DNA from 4 places in the Vibrio aquimaris genome. Region 3 is predicted to be linked to each of the others. Evidence: predicted binding sites of a transcription regulator. Region 3 holds the regulator's gene; each other region holds the start of a gene.

Region 1 (8,045 bases), 1.0 Mb from region 3:
AAGTCTTCTGCCAGAGAGAAAAAGTCATCATTATCAGCACCGAGATCTTCCATCAACTGACGAGCTTCCGATGAATCGCGTTGATAAGCTTCAGTGAGCTTGGTATCAAAAGATTCTTTCGATACTTCTTGGATTTCGAAACCTTCACCAACAACTCGCTTGACCTCAAGTAGTGCTTCAAAAGCCAAAGGAGCGACATAGTAGAGGACCAACCCTTGCTCACTCGGCTCCAATACCATTTTAAATCGATTGGCAAAGCTAAAAGGTAGGCGGCGAAATGTGATTACTTCGTCCATCACTGAACTTCCATCTGATCCAAGAAGGCTTGTATTTCTGCAGGATGGCGAATCTCTTCTCCAAACTTAGGCAATACTGGTACCGGAACATCGTCCATCAGCTTGATACCTTCCTCTGCTTTATACAGTTGCTCCGCACGGATAAAGTTATATTTACGCTGCGTGATACCATCCGCTGTTAAGCCGTCACGCATGATAGTCGGCTTAATAAATACCATCAGATTCCTCTTCGTCTTTTGCGAACTGGTGGATTTAAATAATCGGCCTAAGTAAGGAATGTCACCCAAAAGCGGGACCTTAGACTCACTTTCTGTGGTTTGCTCATCGATAAGACCGCCGAGTACTATCATTTGCCCATCTTCTACCATAACCGTGGTATTGAGCTGACGCTTGGCAAAACTTACATCCACCGCTGCGTTAGTCGTTGCTGGCAGCACATTGGACACTTCTTGGGTAATAGTCAATTGGACTGACGTCCCTTCATTGATTTGCGGCGTTACTGTAAGCTGAACGCCAACGTCTTTACGTTCGACCGTTTGGAATGGGTTGTCGTTGTTTGAGCCCGTCTGCGAACCTGTTATTACCGGAACCTCCTCGCCGACGATAAATTTTGCTTCTTCGTTATCAACCACAGTGATGCTTGGTGAAGATAGGATGTTAGATTGAGCATCGCTTGAGACGGCACTGATCAAAGCGGTCCAATCGCCCATAACCACACTTAAAGCCGCACCATTAACCCCACCTAATGCAGATGCTAAAGTGGAGTAATCACCACTTTCAGTGGTTATTTGTTCAACATAACCAGCATCATTGGCAGCTGGATTATCAGGGTCATACGTTAAGTTTGAGTTTTCTTTGTCCTTGGCTTCTTCAAGCCCCACCATCACTTGACCAATCTGTGCTCCCGAATTTGGATACTGAATCACAGCGCCCGTTTCCAGCGAGCCCCATTGCACACCTAGGTTAATCCCGTCACCCTCTGACATTTCTACAATTAAGGCCTCGATTAACACTTGTGCTCGGCGAATATCAATCTGAGATACCACATCAAGCAGAGAGTTCATAATATCGGGTGGCGCGGTCAAGACTAACGCATTAGTCCCTTCATGGGCTGAGATCATCACCTCATTACGCTTGGAAGTTTTTGCCCCTTTAGTGCCCGTTGATTTTTCCTCTTGAAGGTTTTCTGATACCCCTTTCAACACATCGACCAAATCTTCTGCTTTAGCATACTTAAGATAGACAACACGGTTGTTGCCCTTAGTTGCCATTTCAACATCAAGCTGCTTAATAAGCTTGCGTAACCTCTGACGAACCTGAGGATCTCCAGAGATTAGAATAGAGTTGGTACGATCGTCTGCAACCAATTTAGGTTGAAGGAAGGCTGGAGTGCTTTTGTTATCTGTCGTCTTATTCAAAGCTTCAACGATACGAACCATTTCCGCAGCCGAGGCGTTGTCAAGCTCAACCACTTCAATTTCTTTATCGCCTGCTTGGTCTACTCGTTTGATGATATCGGCTAATCGGTTAACTACTGCGGCGCGGCCTGTGATAAGAATAATGTTGGCGGGGTCATAGTGAACCACATTACCTGCTCCAGCATTGTCGTTAAGTTGACGCAACAAAGGAGATAACTCTCTAACTGACACATTGCGTACAGCCACCACACGGGTCACGACGGCATCACCACCAATAGCGCCATCGCCAACGACTGGAATCGCAGAGGTTTTCGCATCTTTTGACTTGATAACTTTAATAACACCGTTATCCATTTCAACGACCGCGTATCCGTATACTTCTAGAACATTAAGAAAGAAGCTGTAATATTGCTTTTCCGTCAGCATGTCATAACTACGAACATCTATTTTGCCCCGCACGGAAGGGTCAACAATGATCGTTTTTTCTAGGTTACGGCCAACAATATTAATAAATTCCTGAATATCTGTGCCTTTAAAGCTAGCACTGTATTCATTCGCCACTACCGCAGCAGGAAACGTCAATAAGCTTCCTGCTAAAAGCCAAGCGCTTTTTTTAAGCCAATGGTTCACCTTCTACTCCTTGGAATGATGTATGCGTTTGCATCATTATTATAATTCAATATAAATTTCAAAAGATTGGCCATCCCTTTCTACCGTCAGATTAAGCTCTGTAAGCGAAGACATGTTTTTAAAAATCTCACCCATAGCAGCAGGGTTACTCAGACTTTGGCCATTAATCTGCGTTGCGACATCCCCAGGTTTTAAACCAGCCGATTCAAACAGCTCTTTATCTCTGCCTGGGGACAGACGATACCCTATGACTTCACCATCCCTTTTCATTTGAGACATGCGAACATATTGGAAAATTTGTTTGGGATCTTTACGGATGACCGTACGAATTTCATCTAACTTATCAGCTGATACCTCCGCCTTGACTGATTGGGATTTCGGCTGAGGTTGAGGATCTTTAGTGTATTTTAACCCTTCCAACATGACTGTTTCATTGCGGCCTGAGTTATCCACTATAATGCGGTCATAGAGCACTTCAACGACTGTCGCTCTTGTACCTTCAAGTGTTTCACCAATACCGTAGGTGGCTTGTTGGCCTCTATTGGACACTACCGCTAAGTTTTTACCCTCTTCACTACTGGTTACAACACCAACGAGAACAACACTCAAACGACTTTTAGGTGCCTCAGTGACCACTTTTTTCTTCACTGCGGGAGCGTTCGCCTGATAGCGGCCAAATAAATGGCTATTTTGTAGATCAGCAATGTTTAAGCCAGCGCCTTTCTCAACATTACTCGAAAAAGCAGAAGGCTTCCAAGCCGTCACTGACTGAGATTCCAGCGGCTGCCAAATTAGGGCGCCAGCAACCCATGCACTCATTGCTAGCAATATGACGGTTGTCACTGCACTTAAGCGATCCTGATTTTTCACAAAAGTGTCCAGTTGAATTACACCACGAATATTCACTCACAATCCTTTCGATAACCAGCTGACAAAGCTGTGCTAGGTATTTGTTACTTAGCAAGTATTTTTACATTAACGTTTTCGTTTGAACTGAGCATTCTACCAAAATATTCAACCACCAACACTGTAATCGAACTGATTAACACACAAAGATACAGAATTTTGTTATGTACCTTGAAAAATGAGCGCTGCGTCACCATTGTTACTCCAATAATTTGGCACAAGATTGATATCCCTCAGAGGTTAGTATCCACTATGGCTACAGAAATTATAGCAGTCAGGCTAGATAAATGGCTCTGGGCTGCACGTTTTTACAAAACACGTGCCATTGCTCGCAATATGGTCGACGGTGGAAAAGTCCATTACAATGGACAGCGCAGCAAACCAAGTAAAATCGTTGAGTTAGGAGCCATCATTACACTTCGCCAGGGCCATGAGGAAAAAACCGTGGTGATAGAAAAGATTTCTGACCAAAGACGCGGAGCACCAGAAGCACAAACTCTGTACAGTGAAACTGAAAGCAGTCTTACTAAACGTGAAGAAAATGCAAAGCAGCGAAAGCTTCACGCACACAACCCCAGCCCCGATCGCCGGCCAGACAAAAAGCAGCGACGCGATATAATTAAATTTAAACACCAATAAATATCAGCCTGCATGCCGCTGATATCTGTACCATACGTACGAGGAAATACTTAATGGCACACAATGTTTTAAACCGTTATCTCTTTGAAGACCTTTCAGTACGTGGCGAGTTGGTACAATTGAGTGATGAATACCAACGGATTATCTCCAGTAAGGAATATCCCACACCTCTGAAAACACTCCTAGGTGAGCTACTAGTCTCTGCCACATTGTTAACCGCCACACTAAAGTTCGAAGGTTCTATTACCATGCAGTTGCAGGGTGATGGTCCTGTGTCCCTAGCCGTAATTAATGGCGACAATAACCAAAAAGTTCGTGGCGTAGCGCGTTGGGAAGGCGACATAAAAGATGATGCAAGCATTCACGATATGATGGGCAAAGGTTATTTGGTTATCACTATTGAGCCAAAAAACGCTGAGCGTTATCAAGGTATTGTTGCTCTTGAAGGTGACAACTTAGCGGAAATTCTAGAAGGATACTTTGCCAATTCAGAGCAGCTTAAAACTCGCCTTTGGATACGAACTGGCGAACACCAAGGCAAACCACAAGCTGCTGGCATGCTGATACAAATCATGCCTGACGGCAAAGGAAGTCCCGAAGACTTTGAGCATCTTGAACAGCTAACAGACACAGTAAAAGATGATGAGTTATTCTCTCTTGAGGCGAATGAGCTTTTGTATCGCTTGTATAACCAAGAGAACGTGCGCGTCTTTGAACCTCAACCTGTGGTTTTCCACTGTGGCTGTTCGAGAGAGAAAAGTGGTGCGGCCATAGTGACGCTAGAACGCAAGGAAGTGAACGACATCTTGGCTGAAGCAGGCTCAATTTCTTTGCATTGCGATTACTGCGGAACTAACTATTCTTTTGACCAAGCTCAAGTTGAAGAGCTATTCGCTCAAGCCAATTCTGGCAACAGCACACTGCATTAATTTACAAGACGCAATAAGGCTGTAATTTTCTTATCAAAAGACCAGTATAAATCTGGTCTTTTGTGATTAACATCACCATAAATCGACGATTACACGTAATAAAGCAACCGCTTAATTTTTGTATATTAATAATTAATTTATCTCTAGCGCAATCCTTTGCGTACGCGATACACTGTCGCAGCTATTGTGTGATGAGTCGCTGAAAACCGAATGGCTAACATGGATTCTTTTTGAACTGCATCCCTGTTTTGCCCAGCACCCGTTGTTAGCATGGTGAGCAGATAACCACTAAAACATTATTAGAACATCCCTAAGATATATTCCTACAAGGAGCACCTATGACCGTTATGGAGCATGCACAGGCTGCAACAATTGATCTTACCAAACATGGGCTTCACAACGTAAAAGAGGTTGTTCGCAACCCAAGTTACGAAATGCTGTTCGAAGAAGAAACTCGCGCCGACCTACAAGGTTATGAAAAAGGCGTGGTAACAGAACTAGGTGCCGTGGCTGTGGACACTGGTATTTTTACTGGGCGCTCACCGAAAGATAAGTACATAGTAAAAGATGCAACGACAGAAGAGCACATGTGGTGGACTTCTGACGCGGTAAAAAATGACAACAAGCCGATCACACAGCAAGTGTGGAATGACCTTAAAGACGAGGTTACCAGCCAACTCTCTGGCAAACGTGTCTTTGTGGTTGATGGCTATTGCGGGGCCAACCCAGATACTCGCCTAAGCATCCGCGTGATTACTGAAGTTGCGTGGCAAGCACACTTTGTCAAAAATATGTTCATTCGCCCTAGCGAAGAAGAATTAAAGACATTTGAACCCGACTTTGTGGTCATGAACGGAGCTAAATGTACTAATAAAAAATGGCAAGAACACGGTCTGAATTCAGAGAACTTTACTGTATTTAACCTAACTGAGCGCATGCAGCTTATCGGTGGTACATGGTACGGCGGCGAGATGAAAAAAGGCATGTTCGCCATGATGAACTATTTCTTACCCTTGAAAGATATTGCCTCTATGCACTGCTCTGCGAACATGGGTAAAGATGGCGATGTTGCAGTGTTCTTTGGTCTCTCAGGAACAGGTAAGACAACCCTATCAACCGATCCTAAGCGCGCACTCATTGGTGATGACGAACATGGCTGGGATGATGACGGCGTGTTCAACTTTGAAGGTGGCTGCTATGCCAAAACCATTAAGCTATCTAAAGAAGCTGAACCTGATATATACAATGCCATCAGACGCGATGCATTGCTAGAGAATGTCACTGTGCTTAGCGATGGCTCTATCGACTTTGATGATGGTTCTAAAACTGAAAACACTCGTGTATCTTACCCGATCGAGCACATAGAGAATATCGTCAAGCCTGTATCAAAGGGTGGGCATGCCAATAAGGTTATCTTCCTGTCAGCCGATGCATTTGGGGTATTACCACCAGTATCTAAGCTAACGCCGGAACAAACGAAGTACCATTTCCTCTCAGGCTTTACGGCAAAACTTGCTGGTACCGAACGTGGAATTACCGAGCCAACACCAACTTTCTCAGCGTGTTTTGGCGCAGCTTTCCTAACCCTTCATCCAACCAAATATGCTGAAGTACTGGTTAAACGTATGGAAGCGGCAGGCGCAGAAGCATATCTCGTCAACACGGGTTGGAATGGTAGTGGTAAACGAATCTCGATTCAGGATACTCGCGGAATTATAGATGCTATTCTAGATGGCTCAATTGAAAACGCAGACACTAAGCATATTCCTATCTTCAACCTAGAGGTTCCAACCGCGTTGCATGATGTCGATTCTGGCATATTGGATCCTCGCGACACGTATGCAGACCCTCAAGAGTGGGAAAATAAAGCCAAAGACCTTGCTCAGCGCTTTATCAACAACTTTGCTAAATATACAGACAATGATGAAGGTAAATCTTTAGTCGCGGCTGGCCCTCAGCTTGACTAACGCAGTGTAAGCTTTAGTTACCTCGATATTATTTCAAGTAACAAAGCAAGCAAGTCGGTAAATTTAGATGTTAAGCCCCTAGTTAAAGGGGCTTTTTGTTGCCTGAAAAAGAAAAATGTTCCAAGCTAGCTGAAGTCTGAACTGGGAGAAGGTTGGAATGTTAAAAAAAGTTTTCGTCATCACCTCTGTTATCATAGTTTGTGTAAGCAGCTTGTTGATAGTCTCACTGTTTTTTCTGCTCCAATCGCCTTATTCAGGGAAAATTGTCAATGTCATTCTGGACCAATTTTTACCTTATACAATAAAAGTGCAGCAGGCAGCATACTCGCCACCCTACCAACTTACTCTCACAGACGTCGATATAACGGATGGCAGCCAAGACTTTCACATTCCCAAACTCTCGCTTTGGGTATCCTCATCACTTTGGAAAGACAACAAACTGTCTTTCGATTCGATTTTGATCGAAGAGGCAAACTTAAAACTGAGCACACTTAGTTCACCACTATTACAGTCACTTCAGATACAACAATTGGCTCTTCAGCATGTTGACATTCAAGCGCCTAATTGGTCAGCGCGGGACATCAATTTGCAAATACAAAAGCCAGTGTGGCTCTCGCCAAAGCAGACGGTTCCCTATGGCAAAGTTCAATTATCAGCCCAGCAGTTGTATGTGGATGGCGAGGCTCTGGATAAATTACTAATTGACGCCCAATATCAACCGCAAGATAGCACCATCTATGGAGCTTCCTTTAAGTGGCGTGATGCCGATGTTTCAGGTCAAGCAGAGCAATACCCGCAAGGCTGGTCACTGATTAACGTTACCGTCAATAAACTAAAGCTTTCCAAAGCTTTACCCGCCGAGAAGTTATTTAATGGCTTTAAAGATTTGGCATTGCCTGTCTATCACGTTAACAGTTTGGATATTCTCAACAGTGACATTAGTTATGGAAACTGGAACCTCAATCAAATTGATGCTTCGCTAGAAAACTTTTTCATCAATCAAGCCTTAAAGCAGCAAGAACAAGCAAGCCTGTCATTTAACGCAGAAAGCATAGATTACGAACAGCTGCGTCTTGTCAGCCCAACCGCTAGGCTCAATATATCGAACTCAGCTATTTCTTTGGATGAGTTCGATGCAGACTTCAAGCAAGGTCGCATTCAAATGAGTGGTTCTTTGACTCAAAAGCAAGCCGATCTCAACTGGCTCAAAATCTCAGGTATTAAGTGGTTAGAGGACACAGACCAATTAGTTGTGATTTT
Region 2 (8,045 bases), 460 kb from region 3:
CGGAACTTCAGTATTGACGCGTATCATGAAGATGGCAACTGAAGATCATCAGCCGCCTTTAGTTCGAGGCCGTCGAGTAAAACTTAAGTATGCCCACGCAGGCGGATACAACCCACCGATAGTTGTGATTCATGGTAACCAAGTGAATGAACTGCCTGATTCTTACAAACGTTATCTGATGAATTATTACCGTAAGTCACTCGAGATCATGGGTACGCCAATTCGCATCCAGTTTCAAAGCAGTGAAAACCCCTTCGAGGGTAAATCGAATAAGATGACATTATCCCAAGAGCGTAAACGCAAACGCCTAGTGGGTATGATGAAAAATCGCAAGAAATAGTGAGAAGCGCCTAATATAACAGGCGCTTTTTTCATTTAGGAGACCCTATGTCAGTTACACCCACAGTCATTCGCTTTTGCCATGATATTTGGAATTTGAGCTCAGCGGTTCAGATGATAGGAAGTAATGAAAACTATTGCTACGTCATAACCCAAGCAACACCTTTCCATCCAGTCAGCCATATTTGGCCTGATCACCCAGCAGACAAAGGGTGGTTAGAAGAATATCCGGTTGTTGATTGTCTTGTTGGAGCGGTTGACTCATCGAGCGGAGAATTATTTGTAGGCACTGAGATACCTGTACGACGTGACCAAGATGGCTGGAGTTTTGTTGTAGTTCATTGCTTGGAAAAGAATAGGGTGGATTTATCCATAGGTCAGTCAGTGTCGTTAAAGGTGGATAAAGCGTATCAGCAAACGCTTAGCCGCGGACATAGTGCGGGTCATCTTGCCTCTCTTGCTCTTAATAAAACTCTCGCTATGCAAGGGTATTGGCGTAAAGATGCAGAACGTAAAGATACTCATGGATATTGTGATTTTAATAGTTACGCGCAGCAATCAAGTTTTGTCACACCAGGGCAGTGTCATGATACGTATCGTTTGGGCAAGACGTTACGCAAAAGAGGGCTAAATAGTGCAGAGCTTCTCGACAATCTTAAAGATATTGAAGCAGCAGTAAACCACCAAATAGCACAATGGCTAATTCTTAAAGCTGATATCAGCATGAAATGCTGTGGTGACACTTTGACAGACTCTCGTTATTGGCAATGCGATCTAGGTGAGAATAATATTGCCGAGATACCTTGTGGAGGTACACATGTACGAAACTTACGGGAATATCAGCAGATTCAAGTGACTTTAACCCAAGTAGACGAACAAAATATTGAAATGCTCACACACGTAACTTTCACTTAGTAATTATCAGATCTTTTTGTAATATTCTGCTATCTATTATTTATTATGTTTAATTTGGTTTTTTGTTCTTTTTAGAATTCAAAAACAGGATATGTAACTTATGCTTTCGGTGTGTGGTGATATAAATATTCTTTTATGGCCAGATCGCTGATCAAAATGGATTTAGCCTACGATCGGATAAGGATCCAATCTTTGCGTGATATGGATCATTCTGTAGATTAATCTTTGAGGTTAAGATGAACAATGGTGATTAGACAAGATTAAAGGTGTAGCTATGATTCAATGTCCCGACTGTGATGTTGAGCTAAAATGGAAGGGGAAATATCACTGTGAGCAGTGCCAAATGGATTTTGACAAACAGGCTTATTGCCCAGACTGCCAAGCTCAGCTTGAAAAGCTTTTGGCCTGCGGTGCAAGTAATTATTTTTGCAACCAGTGTAATGAGTTAAAGTCCAAATCTAAAGTGCGGTTCGTACTTGCTAAGATATAACCTTTAAGAGACTGTCGATCGAATCTCACCATCATTGAGGCGAGTCACTAGGATATCGCCTGACTTTACATCACCTGAACGAGTAACGATTTGGCCAGATTCTGTTTGGCTGATAGAGTAACCGCGCTTAAGTGTTGCTAAAGGACTAACCGTATCGAGTTTTTCACCCGCCAGTGAGAGTTGATGACGAGCTTTTAGAAGGTTTTTATCCATTGATGTGATGAGCTTTTGTTCGAGCCTTTCTAGTGCTGATCTTTGATCTTGAATATAGTGACTTGGCGTATGTAATTGCAGCTTATACTGCTGGCGTTCAATATGTTGGCTCTGCGCCGCTAGATTGCTTTGCATTGCTCTATTTAAGCGTATAAAGAGTTCGTCAAGTCGCTGGCTCTGTTGCTGAAGCTGATAAGTAGGATGTTGCCTTTCTAATCTGTGCAGCAGCCCAATGATCACTTGTTTATTTTTAGTTAAGTAGTGACTAAACCTTGCTTGTAACTTGTTGATCAAGTTATTGAGTGTTTGTAATTTATGACTGTTATCACGGCTAACCAGTTCGGCGGCTGCTGAAGGGGTCGGTGCGCGTAAATCGGCAACAAAATCACTGATGGTGACATCTACTTCGTGACCAACCGCACTTATGATTGGAATTTGACTTGCAGCTATGGTGCGGGCGACGATTTCATTGTTAAAGCACCACAAGTCTTCAAGAGACCCGCCGCCACGACCTAAAATTAATACATCACATTCATTGCGGCTGTTGGCGCATCCAATAGCTTGAGCTATTTGAATCGATGCTTCTTCACCTTGAACCATAGTTGGGTAAATCACCACTTCTAAGGAAGGATCACGGCGTTTCAGTACATCAAGAATGTCATACAGTGCTGCCCCTGTCTTTGAGGTAATGATGCCGACACGTTTAGGGTGCTCTGGTAGCGCTAGTTTAGTGCTTTGAGCAAAAAGCCCTTCAGCGGCTAACTTGAGTTTCAGTTTTTCAAACTCTTGTTGCAGACGCCCGTCGCCTTCAGGCTGCATACTTTCAATGATTAATTGATAATCGCCGCGAGGTTCATAAAGTGATAAGCGCGCCTTAACCAGTACCTGCTGACCATTTTGAGGTTTAAAGGTGACGCGCCGATTGTTACCGCGAAACATTGCACATTTAACTTGTGCGCGTGAGTCTTTGAGAGTGAGATACCAATGACCAGAAACTGGGGCAGAGAAGTTTGATATTTCGCCCACTAGCCAGACTATGCCCATTTCATTTTCGAGCAAAAGGCGAACTTCAGCATTTAAGCGTGAGACGGTGAAAATATTTTGGTTAGTCAGGGATGACACTGCTAGTCTCGTGGGCGTGAGTATGGAGATTAGCGGCAATATAATACATATCAAGGGGGGTAATGCAAGAAAAAAATAAAAAAAAATTGTAGTAAATCGATTGCGTTAGCCGTATAATCCGTCCGCAATATCTAATCCAAATGTAGTAAAGTTTTATCACTATACTGCACTCATTATGCGAAACGATGAGGTTGGATTGTCCTTTTACTCCTTTTATTGTGAGATATTGCAAATGCTAAGAATTGCCAAAGAAGCGCTGACATTCGACGATGTATTGCTAGTGCCAGCACACTCCACCGTTCTCCCAAACACAGCTGATCTTCGCACTCGGCTGACCAAAAATATTACCCTGAATATCCCAATGATCTCGGCCTCCATGGATACGGTCACTGAGGCGCGTTTAGCGATTGCGCTTGCTCAAGAGGGCGGTATTGGATTTATTCATAAAAACATGTCCATAGAGCAGCAAGCTCAGATGGTTCATCAAGTGAAGATCTTTGAAGCTGGTGTGGTGTCTCACCCTGTAACCGTTAACCCAGACGCAACCATTGCTGATGTTATCGCACTGACCGAAAAACACGGCTTTGCTGGCTTCCCCGTGGTAACAGATACTAATGAATTGGTTGGTATCATTACTGGTCGAGACGTTAGGTTTGTAACTGACTTATCTAAGAAAGTTGAAGTGGTTATGACGCCAAAAGAGCGCTTGGCTTCAGTAAGAGAAGGAGCCACTCGCGAAGAAGTGCAAGAGAAAATGCACGAAGCGCGCGTTGAAAAAGTACTGGTTGTTAACCGTGATTTCCAACTTACTGGAATGATCACGGCTAAAGATTTCCACAAAGCAGAACGTAAACCAAACGCATGTAAAGATGACCAAGGTCGTTTGCGTGTTGGTGCCGCTGTGGGCGCAGGTCCAGGTAATGAAGAGCGCGTTGCTGCATTGGTTGAAGCTGGGGTCGATGTTTTATTAATCGACTCGTCTCATGGCCACTCTGAAGGTGTACTTAATCGTATTCGAGAAACTCGAACGGCTTATCCTGATCTCGATATTATTGGTGGTAACGTTGCTACTGGCGCTGGCGCATTGGCGCTTATCGAAGCAGGTGTTAGTGCTGTTAAAGTAGGCATTGGCCCTGGCTCTATTTGTACAACGCGTATTGTAACTGGTGTAGGTGTTCCTCAAGTTACAGCGATTGCTGATGCTGCAGAAGTAGCAAATGAATATGGAATTCCTGTGATTGCTGATGGTGGTATTCGTTTTTCTGGTGATATCTGTAAAGCGATTGTGGCTGGCGCGTCATGTGTCATGGTCGGTTCTATGTTTGCGGGCACAGAAGAAGCACCTGGTGAGGTTATTCTCTACAACGGTCGTTCCTACAAGGCATATCGCGGAATGGGCTCTTTGGGTGCTATGTCTCAAGGGTCTTCGGATCGTTACTTCCAGTCGGATAATGCAGCCGATAAGCTTGTGCCTGAAGGTATCGAAGGCAGAATTGCTTATAAAGGTCGTTTGAAAGAAATTGTTCACCAACAAATGGGTGGACTACGTTCAAGCATGGGCTTAACGGGCAGTGCGACGGTTGAAGATATGCGCACTAAAGCTGAGTTCGTGCGTATCTCTGGTGCGGGAATGAAAGAGTCCCACGTGCACGATGTGCAAATTACTAAAGAAGCACCAAACTACCGTTTAGGATAATAGTCGCTGATTGGCCGTTTGAAAAATGATCAGAAAGTCGTGGTGGTGAGAGCAACCACGATTGCTTTTCAAATCTTCAAGTTGCCAAAACACAAGTAACACAACCTAAAATGTTAGCCCTAGCTTAACGAATCAATTAAGAGGCGAGTATGCTCGCCTCAGTTTTAATATAAAGCTTATAAGACTGTTCAAAATGACTAAAAATATCCATGACCAACGAATTCTGATCTTGGACTTCGGTTCCCAGTACACCCAACTTGTTGCTCGCCGCGTTCGTGAAATAGGCGTTTATTGTGAGCTGTGGAGCTGGGATGTTGATGAAGACGATATTCGTGAATTTAACCCAGATGGTATTATTCTTTCTGGTGGCCCAGAGAGCGTGACTGAAGACAACTCACCACGAGCACCTCAATATGTGTTTGATTCGGGTGTGCCTGTGCTTGGCGTTTGTTATGGGATGCAAACCATGGCCGAGCAGTTGGGCGGTAAGGTTGCTACATCTGATGAACGTGAATTTGGTTATGCTGCTGTAGAAGTTTCTGAAGAGTCCTCAATCTTTAAAGATCTTGAAGCAACTCAAGATGTTTGGATGAGCCATGGCGATAAAGTGGTCGAAATCCCAGAAGGCTTTGTTAAGGTAGGTGAGACTGAAACCTGTCCTTACGCTGCAATGGCCAATGAAGAGAAAAAATACTTTGGTGTTCAATTTCACCCAGAAGTAACCCACACCAAAAATGGCCTACAAATGCTGGAAAACTTTGTGCTTGGCGTTTGTGGTTGTGAGCGTCTTTGGACTTCAGAATCGATCATTGAAGATGCCGTTGCCCGCATTAAAGAGCAAGTAGGCAGTGACGAGGTTATTCTTGGTTTGTCTGGTGGCGTTGATTCTTCTGTTGTTGCTATGCTTGTTCACCGTGCCATCGGCGATAAGTTAACCTGTGTATTTGTTGATAATGGCTTACTGCGATTGAATGAAGGCCAACAAGTCATGGACATGTTTGGCGATAAGTTCGGCCTTAACATCATAAAAGTGGATGCAGAAGAGCGCTTTATGTCCGCACTTGAGGGTAAAGCAGATCCTGAAGATAAGCGCAAGACTATAGGTCATGTGTTTGTTGATGTCTTTGATGAGGAATCAAAGAAGCTTAAGAATGCGAAATGGTTAGCGCAAGGTACTATCTATCCGGATGTGATTGAATCTGCTGCGTCTAAGACAGGTAAAGCGCATGTAATTAAATCACACCACAATGTAGGTGGTTTACCCGACGATATGGAAATGGGGCTTGTCGAGCCACTTCGCGAGCTATTTAAAGATGAAGTACGTAAGATAGGTTTAGAACTTGGCCTCCCATATGACATGCTTTATCGTCATCCTTTCCCAGGCCCTGGCCTTGGCGTTCGAGTACTGGGTGAAGTGAAAAAAGAATACTGCGATTTGCTTCGTCGAGCCGATGCTATTTTCATTGAAGAGCTTCACGCAGCAGATTTGTATCATAAGGTTTCTCAAGCCTTTACCGTATTTCTACCTGTTCGCTCTGTCGGTGTAATGGGCGATGGCCGTAAGTACGACTGGGTTGTGTCACTACGAGCGGTAGAAACTATCGACTTTATGACCGCGCATTGGGCCCACTTGCCATACGATTTCTTGGGTAAAGTCTCTAATCGCATTATCAACGAAATTGATGGGATCTCTCGCGTGGTTTACGATATCTCGGGCAAACCACCAGCGACGATTGAGTGGGAATAACGCCAGATAATTTGTTTTTCAAAGCCAGCTTTATGCTGGCTTTCTTGTCTTTGAGCTAATTTTACTCATCTCATTAGCACTAGAGTGTTTTTGAAGCCATATTGCATTTTTTATGGCCTCAGCTCTTTTTTGCTCTTTATAACTCCAAAGCCACTCGCAACTTAAAGCTTGCTTAATGCTAGTGCAATGAATATTTGTTTGGCCTTCTCTAATCTTTTCTTGCCGTCAATGACAAGGAAAAGTGTGATGAGAAACGCAAGTTATTTAGCTGCAACCTTATGTATCTTCGCCATCTCTCCAAGCTGGGCTGTAATGAATATTCAGCCTGATCCCCTTAATCCAACGGGATACGTTATTAAACGTTCTGATATTGAAAAAGTAGAGCAAGCCAAAGCTTCCAGTCCAATGTACCAAGTTTGGTCCCAAGCGCTCAGGACAGCGCCTAATTCGATTGTTGAAGCTATCAGTCCAGGATTAAATAGTAACCCGAGTAACGTTAAGCGTGCAGAACGAGTCTTTCCTATACAGGAATGGGATTTTCTCACTCACATGGCAGCACCTGAATACAGCTATACCCGCTTTTTGCGAGCAATAGGAAAGTTTCCGGCATTTTGTGGTCAATATGCGGATAATCGGGACGCAGATGCGATTTGTAAGCGCTCTATCATCACGGCATTTGCTCATTTTGCTCAGGAAACAGGAGGACATATTGCCAAAGATAACACCTCGGATAACCCACTTGGTTTAGAAGAGTGGCAGCAAGCCTTAGTTCATGTGCGAGAGATGGGATGGTCTGAAGGTGATACTGGCTACACCACAGGGTGCGGCGAGAATAATTGGCAGAATAAAAAATGGCCGTGTGGTGTGGGGCAAGGGTATTTTGGGCGAGGAGCCAAGCAACTATCTTATCACTTTAACTATGGTGCCTTTTCTGAGGTGATGTTTGATGGTGATGCGACAGTGTTACTTAACAACCCCGGCTTAGTCGCAGATTCATGGCTTAACCTGGCTTCCGCTATCTGGTTTTTCCTCACTCCTCAAGCGCCCAAACCTGCCATGTTGCATGTGATTGATGGAACTTGGCAGCCATCTCAGCGAGAGCTGGATGCGGGTATAGGTTATGGTTTTGGCACCACAATCAATATTATTAATGGAGGAATAGAGTGCGGTGCGCAGAATAAAAATAAAGGTCAGCCAGTTAATCGAATAAAGTACTGGAGAGGCCTATCTTCTCACTATCAGATCCCTCTTAGCCCAAATGAAAAAGATACATGCTGGCAGCAAATCCCCTACGGCAGCCTTAATCTTGATGGAGCAGAGGATGTGCTTTACACCAATTGGGATGGTAATTGGAAATACTACCCTGATCGCCCTGAAGGTTATTCCTTTGAATGTGACTTAGTGGGATTTCAAACTGCGTATTCAGCACTTGTCGATGGGGATTATGAAAAGTGTGTGACTAACTTCTATCAGTCTCATACTCAGTGGCCTGAAGTTCGTATTGTTGACCAGCTCGACGACCC
Region 3 (8,045 bases):
GGAAGAAAGGAAACACAGGTATTAGGCGAAGCGAAAATAAATAGAATGCCCCATCTCTGGCCACTCCGTCATTGATTGCTTTTAATTTGTCGCCAAACTTGGTTTGCACCCAATCTCGAAGTAAAAAACGACTGCTGAGAAAGGCGAGAGTCGCACCTATGGTGCTTGCAAAAGAGACAAGTAAAAGACTGGCCCAAAAGCCGAATAAAGCCGCACCTAGAAGCGTCACCACGGCAGCGCCTGGAATGGAGAAAGCAGTAATGGCGACATAAGCTAGAAAATAACTTATAGCGGCTAGTGCAAAGTTGTTATTTATAAACTCAGATAGCGAGGCTTGTTGAGCTTTAGCATTTTCTAAAGTGAGATATTGACCAAAGTTAATGCCAAGAAACACAATCAATCCGACGAGCAGAATTCCTAACACGAGCTTTTTATTCATAGAGACTTCCTAAATATGAGTAAAGGGATATGAAAATAAGAACAGTTGAAGAGAAGTAAAATTTCAAACAGAAAAAAAAAGCCAACCTAGCTGGCTGACTTAGTTTCAAAGTATGTTGTGATTAGCTATTAAGAAGGCTTTCTAACTCCGCTCTGCGAGTAGTAGGAATCACTGACCAATGTTTACCTTTTATAGCGCCTTCTAAAGCCCAGAGCAACTCAATTGACACCTCCGCAGAGTGTGTTGCTTGAATCGCCTTAAACGCCTTTACTGACCCTATTTGTTCTAAATTCTCGACGCTATCGATTCCGGCTTTCTTTAACATACGTTCTGTTGCCAGTCGAAGGTTAGGTAAATCTTTAAGTCGAGTCGGCCTAGCTTTAGCTTGTGTCGTCTTTTCTTTCTTGGCTACTTCCAGAGAGCGATAGGCTAAAGAAAGCGCTCGCTCTTCACAAGATGCAATATTATCAGTTAACGCAAAGTATTTTGTAACGACGGGGAACCCACGTTTTTTATATACGTACGGTGTTAAACCCTCAGTTTTAAATTGATTGGCGAGTTTGTCATCGGCGCGGATGTGCAGCTTATCGTTAACGACTAATGCGAACATTATGTCGTCTGCGAAGATGCCGAATCCGCCGAACATTGAGCGCGATTTTATCTGACCAAGCTGATCAAAAAGTCGCATCGATTCTTTAAGTATTGGTTTATCCATGCTGTTTTATCTCGGTGTATATTTTATTATACGCCACCAAAGTCAGGTCCGAGAGATTAGCAAAATAATGCAGGTAAAATGTTGATAAAGAAGTCATACATTTTTTAGAACAAACACATATGGCTACCGAAACATCAAATCACCAGTCCATGTATTGTTTTAAACGGTATGATAGCTTGCATTATTGCCCATCGGCAACTCCGCTACCTTTCAGTTCCCTGAGTCAGGCCGGAAGCTTTGCGTCCCACTCTTTCGAGATGGTTTGCCCTGTTCGTGGCATTAGTCGAACAATTTAAGAATAAATAAGATTTGAGGTAAGTATCACATCATGATTGTATAAGTGTGATGCCGATCCAGATATTTTGTGTCAAAATGATAGATTCGGCTAATAGTTTAACTTATCAGCCGATTTGTATTCATTCACTTAGATTGTAAACCGTATCACGAACCACAATCTCTGGGTGCATTTCGAAAACACGCTTTTCATGCTCTTTATCTTTGATACGTTCCAAAAGGATTTCAAACGCATTTTTACCTACGCGACGTTTAGGTTGATGCACAGTAGTAAGTGGTGGAGAGAAGTATTCAGCGAGCTCTATATTGTCATAGCCAATAACTGAAATCTGTTCAGGTATTTGAATTCCTTTTTGCTGCAGCCTGCTCATTAGACCAAGAGCCATAGTATCATTGAAACAAAAGACAGCCGTTGGTTTGTTATCCATTGCGACAATTTGATCTGCGGCTAGCACAGCAGTGTCGCATTCGAAGTTGCCTTCGAGAATCCAGTCTTCGTTAATTTTTATGTTAGCTTCACTCATTGCTCTGCGAAACCCTTGGATACGTTCTTGGCACGCTGCTTTCTCAAAGTGTCCACTAAGACATGCGATATCTTTATGACCGTGATCGATCAGGAATTTTGTTGCTAGATAGCCGCCTTCTTCGGAGTTATCGATTATTTTATCGGCTTGAGAGCTTTCTGGGCCCCAGTCCATGATGACTTTAGGGATATCCTTCTGGCGGTCAAGCATATCACTAAGCTCTTCGGTTAGGTCGGAACACATTACCAGAATGCCATCAACACGTTTTTCGGCTAGCATACGTATATAATCGCGTTGTTTCTCATATATGCCACCAGTGTTACACAGTATGAGAGTATAGCCTTGGCGGTAACAATAGCTCTCTACACCATCGATGACTTCAGAAAAGAAAAGATTAGTAGATTGAGTGACAAGCATACCTATAGTACGGGTACTGTTGCACTTTAGGCTTCTCGCTACAGCGCTTGGAGCGTAGTTTAATTCAGTCACTGCCTCCATCACTTTTTCTTGTGTCGCTTCTGCAACAAAGCGCGTTTTATTTATTACATGAGAAACTGTCGTTGTAGACACGCCGGCTAAGCGTGCTACGTCTTTGATAGTGGCCATAAGGTTCTGTCCTGTCGATGACTGCCGTGAACTTGCATCAAAAATTTGTGTAAGTGGGCAGTAAGTATCAGAAACACAAAAACCGCCCTATTTAGCGGTTTATATCTAGTTCTGTCAGTTTTTATCGTTTTCGTTCTCGATTTTATATCGCAAACACTGTAAGGGCAAACAAAAACCTAAATCCTAGTAGGCTTTCCATCACATATTTGTGTCTAATTACTCACCTTTTAGATATGAGTAATCCTGTTTGATAAACGCAAGTGTGACTTCTGTCACTGATGCATAAAAGCCGAAGTTATCCAGTTTCAGACACTTATTTACAAATGAGGGGATCCAAGAGAGAAGGTGGGTTTCAATAAATTGTGCTTGTTTCTGCATCGAAGTTTCCATCGCCTCCGGTTGCATTAGCTTGTTGGAGCAAATGATTAGATGACCGAGAAAGTCTAATTCTACAGCAATGTGATCAGCCGGCTCATTAAGGTTTTTATTCACCTCTATTTGATATTGGTACATTAAGTTTTCCATTTCTGTGGCAGGTACGTCATTGAGCAGTCCTGAATCGCCAATATAGATAGAAGCGTAGGGTAGGGCAGAATCTTTATCGGATTTAAGAAACAGATTACAAAAGTCAGCCGCTAGTTCGAGTTGGGCATTGTTTCTGTCGAGCATACGATTAAGCGCATTTATTAGTTTGTCTGTACATGGCCTTAATTGCTCATTCTGCCCAAGTGCTGTTAGGAAGGAGCGAATTTGGGGCGAATGGTACTCTTCAAGTATCTCAGCAGAAAGTTCTTTGGCGAATAAACTTGATAACCACCAATAGATTTCGGCGCGCTTCTCATTTAAGGATTTGAGGTCGTCCATTAGATAATATTCTCCACACTTATGTAAGCTATCTGGGATAAAACTTGTGTTATCCATAAAATATCAGTTCGGTGTAGTTTAGGTTGTTTCAAATCAAAAAAAGAGTGCGTATGCACTTATAACCGACACAAATACTAGAATTATGACAGCTTATGAATAGAATACGAGTCAATAGGTTAGGTGTATGTAGTGGTGGAGATGGGTTATCACGTATTAATTGTCGAAGATGACGCAGTGACTCGAAGTAAATTGGTTGGCTATTTTCAGCATGAGGGTTATCAAGTATTTGAAGCTGAAAATGGTGAAGAAATGCGCGAATTAATCAAAAGTTGCAGTATTGACTTGGTGCTACTGGATATTAATCTGCCAGGTGAAGATGGACTTTTGTTGACTCGTGAACTTAGAAGCCAGTCAGATATAGGGATCATTTTAGTGACTGGGCGTACTGGTCACATAGATAAGATCGTTGGCCTGGAAATGGGAGCTGATGACTATGTGACCAAACCCTTTGAATTGAGAGAGTTAGTGGTTCGAGTCAAAAATTTACTCTGGCGCATAGGCTCTGTTCGCCAAGCAAAATCGGCTGCAAGCGCTCATAAGTTAGTTCGCTTTGCGCACTGGACATTCGATATACCAAGGCGCTCTCTAACAAAAGAAGGTAAGCCTGTGAAACTGACTAAGGCAGAGTATGAGCTGTTGGTGGCGCTATCTTCTTATCCCAATCAGGTACTAAGTCGTGAGAGAATTCTTAATATGATCAGCCACAGAGTTGAAGCACCTAATGACCGTACGATAGACGTTCTCATTAGACGGATGAGAGCCAAAATGGAGTGTGATCCTAAAAACCCTCAGCTATTTGTTACAGTGCATGGCGAAGGTTATATGTTCGCAGGAGAATAAAATAAAGAGTATACCGAGACATGCTCGGTATACATAGAATGTTAGGCGTCGCCATCAGGTACAGGGTTATCAGAGGCTATTCCTGCCTTGTGATCATTGTTTGAAGCCCAGTTGCGCAGAGTTTGCCATATCAATCCAAGCGTTTCATGCCAGTAAATTTCAGTTTGTTCGAGGTACACTGCTTTGGGCGAATATTTGTCCCAGACTTGTTCTACATTGCGTTGAGCTAGATAGTTAGTTGGTGCTGGATAGGGCTTTAATCCTGCAGAGTAAAACTCATTTAGTGCTCTTTTCATATGACTCGCTGATGTCACAACAACGAGCTTTTTACGTTTGACAAATGCTGCAGCTTGCCGAGCCTCTTCCCAAGTATCTCTCGCAGTTTCCAACAGAATAATATCGGATTTGGCAACGCCTAAGGCTAGCGCTACTTTTGCCATCATCCTAGCGTTGCTGACATCAGATCCCCCAGCATACCCAGATAAAATTAATTTTGAACCGGGATACATTCTCATCACTCTTATCCCTTCGGAAAGTCGCATTAGGCCGGTTCGGCTGAGTTCGGAAGTCGGGGGAATCTTATCGTCTACCACATGCCCACTACCAAGAACCATAACGTAATCTATGGTGCCATCTACTGGAAAGAATGCGGTGTATTGACGTTCGAGAGGGAGAAGAAGCCTTGATGCAATAGGCTGAAAAGAGATCAGAAAAATACCGATAAAGGAAAAGAGAACGACAAAACACCCCGTTTTTTGCTTTCGAGTAAACATAATGAGTGTTAGGCCGATAATCCCGATCATCAGCATGAGTGGTAAAGGCATTAACAGTGATGACACCACTTTTTTAAGCTCAAACATACTTAAATAGTCCGAAAAAACACCAATTGGTTTCAATTTAAGAGAATCTTTCTTTATATCTGCTTTCTATGTGACAAAATAGCAGAATGACAAGACATAATAACTTAACCTACCGTGACTGAAGATCGCAATTTCGACGACATCGCGCACAAGTTTGCAAAAAATATCTACGGGTCCGATAAAGGTGAAATACGCCAAGTGATTGTTTGGGAAGAACTTGAACAATTACTTTCCGCCATTAATGGTAGCAGGAAAAGTCTCTCTGTGCTCGATGCTGGTGGAGGATTAGCGCAAATTTCTCAAAAGCTAGCTAAACTCGGACATCGAATTACTTTGTGTGATATATCTTCGGAAATGTTGCAATTAGCTCGTCAAGAGATTGAAAAAAAAGGATTGCTTAAGCAGTATCGTTTGGTTCATTCCCCCGTGCAGAGCATAGGAAAGCATCTCCAAGAATCTGTTGATGTATTGATGTTCCATGCTGTGATGGAATGGTTAGTCGATCCACAAGCAGCTCTACAATACTTGCTGAATAAAGTAAAACCTGGTGGAGCTGCATCCATCATGTTCTATAACCATCACGGGTTGGTTTATAAGAATGTTGTGTGCGGCAATATCCCACATATATTGGATGGTATGCCGCATAGAAAGAGGTTTAAATTGCAGCCACAGAGAGGACTCAAACCAGAGGAAGTGTATCGATGGATAGAGGCGTCTGGTTTTGAGATTTGTGGTAAAGCCGGTATCCGATGTTTTAGTGATTATATTGGAAATAGGGAATACATGGGTGATTTCCAACCGCAAGACGTAGTGGCGCTTGAAAGAAAGTTATGTCGTCAGGAACCTTATCTATCAATGGGTCGCTACATACACGTATGGGCAAAAAAGAACAGGAATGATAATGGGTGAGATACTTGCCAATACTGCTGCTGAACAGCCAATTGATGAACTGGTCGGGTGGGTAAAGCAGCACGACTTTTCATTAAACTTGACGACCGAGCGTTTAGCTTTCCTGATTGCAATCGCTGTGTTAAGTAATGAAAGATTTGACGAAGAGTTGGGTGAAGGCGAATTGCATGATGCTTTTGCCATTGTCACTCGTTTGTTTGAATCCACAGGTGAGGCGACAGCATTTAGAGCCAACAATGCGATTAATGACATGGTAAAGCAGAGGTTAATAAGTCGTTTTACTAGTGAAATTAACGATGGTGCAAGTATTTATCGACTCTCACCGTTGGCGGTTGGAGTGACAGACTACTATCTTCGCTATCGAGAGTTTTCTAAGTTGCGGCTTTCAATCCAGCTATCCATGGTTGCTGATGAAATGTCAAAGGCGATTGAAGCAGCACAGAAGGGTGGAACGCCTGCTCATTGGAAGAAGAATGTATTTGGTGTCTTGAAATACTCCGTCGGTGAAATTTTTGATCAAATTGATCTTAACCAGCGAGTGATGGATGAGCAGCAGCAGGCAGTCAAAATTCAAATTGCTGAGCTGCTTAATAAAGATTGGCGCGAAGCCATCAATAATTGCGAAGCTTTACTTTCTGAAACTTCAAATACTCTGCGCGAGCTCCAAGACACGCTGCAAGCGGCCAGTGATGAATTGCAAACTCAGATCTTAGACATTCAAGAGATTGTTTATGGGCAAGAATCGTTGCAGTTTATCGAAGAGGCGTTATTTGGATTACAAATGAAACTGGACCGAATAACCAGTTGGGGGCAGCAGGCGATTGACTTATGGATCGGCTACGATAGGCACGTGCACAAGTTTATCAGGACTGCGATTGATATGGATAAAAATCGTGCCTTCAGCACGCGTTTGCGTCAGTCAGTCAAAGACTATGATGAATCTCCTTGGTTTCTTACTTACGCCGATGCAGAAAGGTTGGTTGACCTTAGGGACGAAGCCCTAGTGTTGAGAGATGATGAAGTTACAGGTCAAGTGCCTTTGGAAGTGGAATATGAAGAATATCAAAAGGTAAATAATGATCTGTCTGAACGCATCAGTAGCATGCTAAAAGTCCACAAAGAGCAGGGAACACCAATCCACTTAGGTGTCGTATTGAAAGATTATCTAGCCCAACACCCCAGAACCCACCATTTTGATTTAGCACGTATTGTCATTGACCAAGCAGTACGCCTCGGCTATTCCGAGTCCGATTATCAGGCGATCCAGCCTGATTGGCACGCGATCAACCAATACGGTGCAAAGGTACAAGCAAATGTCATCGACAGATACTAATGATTACATGCCAGAGAAACTGGCCAAAGCGATTACAAATCCCTTATTTCCAATGCTAGACAGCTTATTGCGTTCTGGCAGACACATATCAACCGATGACCTCGACAATCACGCCTTGTTGTCTGACTTTGAAGTTGAATTATCTTCGTTCTACCAGCGCTACAACACTGAGCTTATCAAAGCACCTGAAGGTTTTTTCTATCTTCGTCCTCGCTCGACTTCTCTTATCAATCGAAGCGTTTTGTCTGAGTTAGACATGTTGGTTGGTAAGGTGTTGTGTTTCTTATACCTAAGCCCAGAGCGATTGGCTCATGAGGGTATTTTTACTAACCAAGAGCTTTATGAAGAGTTGTTAGCCCTATCTGATGAGAAGAAACTCATGAAGCTAGTGACCAACAGAGCGACAGGCTCAGACTTGGATAAAGAGAAGCTTTTTGACAAGGTACGAACGTCTCTTCGTCGCCTAAGACGCCTTGGCATGATCATCAATATCGGTGAAACGGGCAAATTTAGTATTAGTGAATCTGTTTTTCGCTTTGGCGCTGATGTCCGTGTCGGTGATGATATTCGCGAAGCTCAACTGCGTTTGATTCGAGATGGT
Region 4 (8,045 bases), 550 kb from region 3:
GTGAGATTTTCAATGCATCACGCTTTAGAGGACAGCATATCAGAGGGAAAGGCTCTTTTCCTTTTAACACTCTTGCAGTGTTAATGCCTAGCGCTTGAGCGACCATATCGTGATTATTAAATGGGCTATAAATAACCCCTGAAGGAACATTCGTTATTCGCTTAATATTACGAGAGAGACTTTCGAAGTCCTTGGCACTATCAAAAATATTATGAGTTTTTGTATTACAACTGCTTGTTGTGTTGCTTACCGGCAATGGCATAATTTACTTCCAACCATTTATGAATGATGCCGATTTTATCCAATATGAAATTTGTGACTACTGCGGCTGTCGTAAATTAATACAAATTAATTTCTATATTTTTAAATATAGATTTTATTCCCAAATATGTTGACTATAATTATCTTTTTTATTATTTAAAGAGATTTATATAACAACGCGATAAAATGAAGTGAAATTGAAAGTTAATTTATTGGCTATCAATCAAAATATTGGCTAGGCGTTATTCCAAATCGAGCTTTGAAAGCAGTGATATAGCTGCTGGTGTTGGCGTAGCCACAAGATAGCGCGGTGGAGGTGACACTCATACCTTGGCTAAGCAAAGTGAGAGAAGCGATTAATCGAGCTTGTTGTCGCCATGCACTGAAGTTTATACCTGTCTCGCTTTTAAATACGCGACTTAGTGTTCTCGGGCTGGTTGCAAATTCTGCTGCTAATTCGTTTTGGGATCTTGTATCGTCAGGGTGAGACATGAGCCAATGAGCAAGACGACGTATGTTGTCTTTTTTCGGTAATGGCAGAAAAAGGTCATTTGACTGGCTTGAAGCAATTTCATCCACGAGCGCATCGACTAATCGTTGTTGAGGCTCAGTCAGGTCTTTAAAGTTGAAGCTTTTTATCCGCTCAATTAAGGCAGAAATCAAGCTATTAGAAGCGATAACCTTTGCCTGGCTGTTTAGTGATGATACATGGGTGATAGGGAGGTAAATAATAAAGGCTTCTATATCAGAAACTACACTGGACTTGTGCTCTAGATGGGCTGGAATCCAACCAACAGATGCTGGTGTCATTGTCCACTGTTGGTCAAGTGTTTCTATAGTAGCAGTGCCTTGAGTGAGCCAGTATAACTGAGCCATGTCATGTTGATGCCAATGAGTTTGTGAATTTGAGTGATGCTGTATAGATCTTGATTTCACGCTACTCATGATGGACTTTACCGTTATGATTGAAGCCAGTTAACAAAATTAGGCTGGTGTATTATCATATATGCTAATAACATCGGATTAGCAAGGATGCATTATCTCTTAGCTTGCACAAAGGCGCAATGGTCAATTTGCGTGTAGTCTTATACGCGTTTTGAACCATACTTAGTCTAACAGGAAGCTCTCTAATATGATTTTAACTTCCTTGCCAAACATAATTGTGATTTTTTGTGGCATGCTTTATTGCATGCCACTTTTTTAATAAAAAATATTGATGACTTAAATATAATGTTCAGGTTATAAAAATTAGGTTAATTTAAAATTTTATGCCGTATTATGTATTTTGAAGGGACATATCTATCCCAGCCATTAGATTTGCAGTAATCAATAGCTTGTTTTTGAGAAAATACACCTAATTTTGAGCGTATACTGTCTAAATACTTTCTTACTGTATTAACCTGTAATGCTAATTGGATGGCAATGGTTTTAGTGCTATCACCTTTTAAGAGAAAGTAGAGTACCTCCCACTCTCGATCAGTCAATATTGAGGTTGGTGGATTTAAGGTAATGGAAATGGGTTTGGAACCAAAAGTGGTGAATATGTCAGTGTCAAATTTCCTAGCCGGCTCAGCCCAAAAGAAAACACCAATAAATCTATCTTTTATATAAAAAGGCTTCTTATGAAATATCCAACCTTCAAGGAGTTTGTTCTTGCCAAAAGGGTGGATTTCGATAGAGCTTTTTGTCTCATTGGTGTCTATCACTAATTGGTCATGGGCTTGAAAGGCATCTTGGAATTCATGAGTTTCAGTTGGAAGTTCACCGTCCAAGCGGCCCTCAATATCAAAGGATTTAGATAAGTTCTGCATTCTTCGATATGCGGGGTTAATATAAACGAAGCGGTAGTTTGGGTCTTTTAGCCCACAAGGCCAGTCAAAGCTTTCCCAAAATGCGATTAAATCGGACGATAAAGTCATAGATCCCTCCTTTACGAGGGATGCTAACATTATGCAACTAATTTAACAATTAAGGGTTGGCTTTTATCTATGGTAAGCGAGAAACGATAAAAGCGTTTTAGTACATAAGAGTTGCCTTTAACAATAATGACAACGCTTATTACTTAAAACGCTTTATTTCATCTAATACTCAATTAATCGATTAACCCATATTCATCGCTAAGAATATTAATAATCTCTTGCTTAGGATTATTCGATAACTGAATGGATTTTCCCGTTATCTTTTCAGCGATGTTGATATAGGTTCTAGAAATATCCATCAATGCCTCAGAGGGCAGTTCATTATCTCTAGCCAGAGCTTCTCGCTCCGTCATTCGTTCTTTGTTAAGTAGAATGTCTGGGTCCGGGAAGTGGTTTAATAAGAACTGCCTGAAACCTTCCTTTGAGTTTTCAACGATTCGACCATTTTGGTACTCATGTTCATCCCAAATGCGAGAGGAGTCTGGTGTTCCGACTTCATCCATATAGATAAGTTTTTCATTACCGGATGCGTCTTCAACATAGCCGAATTCAAATTTTGTATCGACGAAGATTTGATTGACTTCAGATAAAGCTTGGCTAATTAGGTTAAACCCTTCGCTGAGTAGTTTTTCGTAGAGTTGAATATCATCGGGGCTAGAGAAGTTAAACGCAGCAAAGTTTTCTTCTATGTTTTTACGAGTAATGTTTACATCGTCTGCTTCTGGTACACCAGGAATGTTTTTTAAGATCCCCTTTGTGGAAGGGGTCATCAATAATTCAGGGAGCTGAGTATCTTTTTTAAGTCCCTCTGGCAGCTCAATACCGCAGAAATTTCGTTCACCTTTTTCATAAGCACGCCACATTGAGCCTGTGATGTACTGGCGACAAATGGCTTCAATCATAATTGGCTTTGCTTTTTGAACTATCCAGACCAAGGGATGAGGGACATCGAGTATATGACTATCGGCAAGACCATTTTGTTTGAACAAGTTAAACCAATGATTGGAAATAGCGTTAAGTGCTGCACCTTTGCCCGGAACCCCTTTTAATCCGCCTTGGCCGTGCCAAATACAATCAAAAGCTGAGATACGGTCACTGATCACCATGATAGCAAGAGGAGCATCGGCTGCGACGTTATAGCCTTTCTCTTCAATCAGGCGGCGGCTATCTTGCTCGGTTAGCCAGTAAACAGAACGAACTTTACCACTGTGAACTGGTTTGTGAGTACGAATGGGAAGGTCATCATTTGTAGCAAGAACTTGATCAGCAAGAGTCATCTGGATAATCCTATCTGTGTCAGAAATTTACGATTGTAACCACGCTTATAATCGATTTGGATTGAATCATACCAGAAATAACGCAGGCTGCCACAAAAAAGCAAACGTTTGCATTATGTACGGATGGATAAGACGGATAAACAAGAGGGCTAATTATCTGGTGATATCCATCGGTGTTCGAAGTTAGTGGTAATGCATGTGTCCTTTCTCAATAAAAATAACCTGACAACCATACTCAGCGGCCAAATCACTCAGCACCTTTTGATCAAATGTACTGATTTTATTAGAAGCGACAATTGCACTGGCATTACGTGATTTTATTGCCTTCTCGACGATGGCACGTTCACACAAAGTCTTTGAGGGTTTCAAATGAATCATATTCCCGCAGTTCACGTTATAGGAGCTGAATATATCCAAGCTTGGTCTAGGGCATTCTGCAGTAAATAGTATCCATTGCTTTTGATCGGACAGTCCAGCTAGGCGTTTGATGGATTCACTTTGATGTGCCCAATGATGGTGTGTTACTGCCAAGCGATTAGTTGTATGTAAATGAAACATAAATACTGTACCTATGTTCAGTGCTGTATAAATTAACAGTATTTGTTTTTTTTACAAGGATCAAGAGGAAATCTTTGTAAATGATGGTTTTGTATTTATATGAATGTGGGGTGAAAATAGGTTTAACCTAATGAATTTTATTAATAAATAAAGATTTATTAGGATGTTTTTATTGAATGTTTAATAGACAAATATGTGATCTCAACCGGTTTGATGAATGGTTAATCTCTTGTGTTTACAGGTTTCTGGTCTAAAAAGCGCTCTGGGTAATCGCTGAAAATACCATCTAAATTGCTAAGGGATTGGATATCTGAGGGCCTATTTACGGTATAGCACCAGACTTGATAGCCTTGTTGTTGGAGTTTGTGAACATCTTTTTCAGTTGCAAACCGATAATTGAGGTTACAACCGAATGCCGATATTGTTTCCAACAATTTGATATCTCGGGGAAGCAGTTTTTCTGTGAGTACTGCAATTCGATAATCAGGTAAAATGGTGTGCAGCTTGATTAGTGTCGCATGATCAAAACTAGAAAGTAGAATTGAATCAGTGGAAACGGGTGAAGACTCTAAATCATGTTTCAAAAGTTGAGCAACATGCGCTTTATCGTGTCGATCTACTTTTAATTCTAAGTTGAGTTTTAGGTTTAATTCATCAGCCAGCAAAAGTAATTCTGTTAGAGTCATTATGAACTGCTGGTCAGGCTTATCGCCAAATTTGGCACCAAAATCAAAACGACGAAGTTCTGCGAGCGTCTGTTCGTCAATGCGTCCACTTCCGTTACTGCATCGGTCAATGGTATGGTCGTGACAAATAACCAAAATATTGTCTTTCGTTGGTTGTACGTCGACTTCGACCCACTCAAGCCCTAATTCAGCGGCGGCTTGAATACTAATTTTGGTGTTTTCAGGGTGGTGTCCTGCAACCCCGCGATGACCAATGATCTTCATTATTTTTCCTATATCTAATGCTCAACCGTGGTAGACCATGTTCTAAGTTGGCTTTTCATCGCATATTAAACCCAGATCTGACACTATCAGACATCATAATTTGGCAGATAAGTCATTTAAGAGTAGCGAAATTGAACGCAGAGAGTAAAGCAACTTAGGTTTTAGTTGGGACTACAACGGGTGCGGTCTTATTTTATTTTCGCTGGTTTTTTATCGAACTGGCGGGCGGCTTTCGAGCTTATTTACATCCAAATAGCATCATGGATAACTGGTCTGACTTCACGTTCTGGAGCTTATAAGCTTCTCAATTAAACATGGGTTGCTAAATTAAACTGGTCAGAGTTTGTTAATACTGTGTTACAACATGAAGCTACATGCTATTAATGGTTACATCCAAAAAATTTATCTTGTGGAATATGACGATAAACTCATGCTTTTAGATGGCGCGAGTAGAGCGGATATTCCCCATATTGAACGTTATATTACCGATGAAATCGGCCAGCCTTTTTCAAACCTCAAAGTGGTTATCGTCACACATATGCATCCAGATCATGCTGGGGCCGCGCATAAACTCAGAGATCTAACGGGGTGTGTCTTGGTGTCGGCGAATAAGAGCAAGCAATGGTATGAAGGGCTTGACGGTATGCTTATGCATTTCACTGACTTAATACTTGCTCGATGGGTGGCGGGAAGACTAAAGAAACCTAAGAGAACACTTTGGTACCCTAGGTACTTACGGCCTGATGTCACGCTAAATGATAGTCAGACTGTGCCTCATTTCGAAGACTGGGTGGTATTAGAAACTCCCGGCCACACAGATCGAGATCTATCTGTTTATCATCAGCAGCAAGATATTTTGTATGTTGCTGACTTAATAGTGAAAGTCAAAAAGCGTTTGATTGCTCCTTTTCCAATCTTCCATCCCAATAAATACCGTCAATCACTTGAGCGGGTTTACAACATGAAGCCTAAAACCTTGTTACTTGCTCATGGCGGTGAAGTAACACTGGATGAAAATGCCTACCAGCACCTTATTAGTGTGGCTCCCTGCACGCCAGCAACGCATTGGAGGGCAACAAAAGTTAAACTTCGCAGCCTTCTTAGCTCTGTATGGTCGTTTGGCTTTGCGGAAAAATAATAAACCTCTATTTTCATAAATGTTGTTATTCTGTGTCTTGATTAAAAGTTGGGTTAAAATTGCTCAGCTCAGGCTATTTGAGAGATTATATTGAGTAATAGCCATATAGCTGATTGAAATTTTGCCCAATCACGTTAACATACGCATAAATGGAAATGAGATTGCGTCTCAATAAGTGATTGAGCTGCGCCAGAAATAGACACACTATGAAACTAATAACTCCCAGCCTTGTGGTGATCCTTGCATCATTTAGCACCAGTACTGTCGCAACAAGCTTTGAAAACGCGCAGTCCATCCAACTAAGTACCAATACGGCTTCGGCATCTAGCCAAAAACGAATAGATACTGTCGCAGAGAACTCTCTCATCCTTCAAGGAGATATCGATCAGCTCAAGGAAGAGATAAAAAACTTACAGGTATATCAAAATCACCTTACCGCTCTGATCGAGAGCCAGTCGCAAGAAGCGTTAAACCTACAAAGTCAAATTGAAGAGATCAACAACACACGTCAAGGTGTGGTGCCTCTTATGTATCAAATGATATCTGGATTAAAAGATTTTGTAGAATCCGACCTTCCAATAAAACACGCCACACGACTAGAGCGTATTTCTAAGCTTGAAAGAATGATGGTACGTGCTGATGTGAGTGATGCGGAAAAGTATCGCCGAATTCTTGAAGCATATCAGATAGAACTTGATTACGGCATAAAACTGGGAACTTATCAAGGTAAAATCTCAGTGGATGGAAACCTTCGTCAAGTACAAGTTCTTCACCTTGGGAGAGTTTCTTTAGTTGCACGCAGTTTGGATGGCACTAAGTCATGGGTATGGGATCAATTACAAAACCAATGGCTACAGCTTGATAGCTCCATTAAACCGAATCTAGACAAAGCCTTTAATGTTGCTACTAAGCAAGCGGCGCCAAGTCTACTCACATTACCCCTATCACAGACTTTGGAGTCAAAATAAATGAAATCTAAACTAATGATTTGTCTTTTGACTCTATCGGTTTTACCATTTTCTGCTTATTCAAATGATGACATCGTCAGTAAAGCAAAAGTTGAAAGTGTTAGCCAAGGCCAGCATAACCAAAAGCGTGAGTACACGTTTCAACAAACAGAGAAAGAGCTTAAATCTCTCAAAGCTTCGCTTCTTAAGCAGCGTAATAGTATCCAAAAACACAATAATGAATTGGTTGCTGAGTTTGCAGACAACGAAAAAAAGCTTGCGAAATTAGAAGAAAAACTTCGACTTGAGACGGGAAGTCTTGGCGAAGTGTTTGGAGTTGTGCGACAAAATGCGAAGCAATTAGAATCTGAGTTAAATAGCTCAGTTACTTCTGCTGATGCACAAAACTATAGAGACATTGTACAAAAGGTTGCCGCTGCGACAGAATTACCTTCAATGCAGCAGCTTACTGGGTTATGGAAAGCACTTGAAGAGCAAATACAAGCGAGTAGCCAACTAATGTCCACCCAGATCAGTTTTGTCAATGGTGCTGGAGAAATACAGAAAGAAACGGCTATTAGAGTCGGCTCATTGGGCCTAGTTTCAGAGGCTGGATACCTTAAATGGAATGCTATCAAAGATGAGGCGCAGCTTTATCCTAAACAGCCAGAAAATACTCCGATTCTTTCTAAGCTTAGTTCTGGTCCGATGCAGGATATTGTACTGGATCCGACTCGCGGTATGTTGCTTGAACAGCTAGCTCATAGTCCAAGCTTGATGGATAGGGTGAAAGCTGGCGGCGTGGTAGGGCAAGTGATTCTTGGTTTACTTTTGATTGGCATGATTATCGCCTTTTTTAGGGGAATCACCTTATCCAAAGCACGTCAAAAGATTCGAACTCAACTTAAGTCGCCTCAGGTACCGGGAGATAACCCTCTTGGCCGTGTATTAGCTGTATACAAAAAAGATAAATGCCTGAGCGTTGAGGCACTTGA

Evidence for each region. The regulator PurR, encoded in region 3, represses purine synthesis genes. The targets are predictions, from matches to a motif close to TNANGNAAACGTTTNCNTNA.
Region 1: a site for PurR is predicted at 4,963-4,982, ahead of pckA (phosphoenolpyruvate carboxykinase (ATP)). Genes of this name have one in related genera too.
Region 2: a site for PurR is predicted at 3,168-3,187, ahead of guaB (IMP dehydrogenase). Genes of this name have one in related genera too.
Region 4: a site for PurR is predicted at 3,554-3,573, ahead of FIV01_RS07920 (phosphoribosylaminoimidazolesuccinocarboxamide synthase). Genes of this name have one in related genera too.

What each region holds. Positions count from the first base shown of each region.
Region 1 covers NZ_CP045350.1:106,418-114,462, reverse strand. Annotated here, with positions in the region: gene gspE (type II secretion system ATPase GspE) at 1-296, opposite strand, end outside; gene gspD (type II secretion system secretin GspD) at 296-2,344, opposite strand; gene gspC (type II secretion system protein GspC) at 2,384-3,250, opposite strand; gene hslR (ribosome-associated heat shock protein Hsp15) at 3,503-3,889, shown strand; gene hslO (Hsp33 family molecular chaperone HslO) at 3,943-4,818, shown strand; gene pckA (phosphoenolpyruvate carboxykinase (ATP)) at 5,157-6,785, shown strand; gene FIV01_RS00485 (AsmA family protein) at 6,943-8,045, shown strand, end outside.
Region 2 covers NZ_CP045350.1:683,190-691,234, forward strand. Annotated here, with positions in the region: gene der (ribosome biogenesis GTPase Der) at 1-340, shown strand, start outside; gene FIV01_RS03165 (alanyl-tRNA editing protein) at 388-1,254, shown strand; gene FIV01_RS03170 (zinc ribbon domain-containing protein) at 1,529-1,744, shown strand; gene xseA (exodeoxyribonuclease VII large subunit) at 1,748-3,079, opposite strand; gene guaB (IMP dehydrogenase) at 3,312-4,775, shown strand; gene guaA (glutamine-hydrolyzing GMP synthase) at 4,969-6,522, shown strand; gene FIV01_RS03190 (chitinase) at 6,769-8,045, shown strand, end outside.
Region 3 covers NZ_CP045350.1:1,139,708-1,147,752, forward strand. Annotated here, with positions in the region: gene FIV01_RS05410 (TVP38/TMEM64 family protein) at 1-439, opposite strand, end outside; gene FIV01_RS05415 (TfoX/Sxy family DNA transformation protein) at 561-1,154, opposite strand; cyclic di-GMP riboswitch class I at 1,345-1,431, opposite strand; gene purR (HTH-type transcriptional repressor PurR) at 1,571-2,578, opposite strand; gene torD (molecular chaperone TorD) at 2,795-3,442, opposite strand; gene torR (two-component system response regulator TorR) at 3,641-4,342, shown strand; gene elyC (envelope biogenesis factor ElyC) at 4,384-5,202, opposite strand; gene cmoM (tRNA uridine 5-oxyacetic acid(34) methyltransferase CmoM) at 5,317-6,111, shown strand; gene mukF (chromosome partition protein MukF) at 6,104-7,444, shown strand; gene mukE (chromosome partition protein MukE) at 7,425-8,045, shown strand, end outside.
Region 4 covers NZ_CP045350.1:1,693,874-1,701,918, reverse strand. Annotated here, with positions in the region: gene FIV01_RS07935 (hypothetical protein) at 1-262, opposite strand, end outside; gene FIV01_RS07930 (AraC family transcriptional regulator) at 481-1,206, opposite strand; gene FIV01_RS07925 (helix-turn-helix transcriptional regulator) at 1,515-2,180, opposite strand; gene FIV01_RS07920 (phosphoribosylaminoimidazolesuccinocarboxamide synthase) at 2,354-3,457, opposite strand; gene FIV01_RS07915 (hypothetical protein) at 3,641-4,015, opposite strand; gene FIV01_RS07910 (glycerophosphodiester phosphodiesterase family protein) at 4,237-4,965, opposite strand; gene FIV01_RS07905 (MBL fold metallo-hydrolase) at 5,330-6,103, shown strand; gene FIV01_RS07900 (DUF3450 domain-containing protein) at 6,310-7,071, shown strand; gene FIV01_RS07895 (MotA/TolQ/ExbB proton channel family protein) at 7,072-8,045, shown strand, end outside.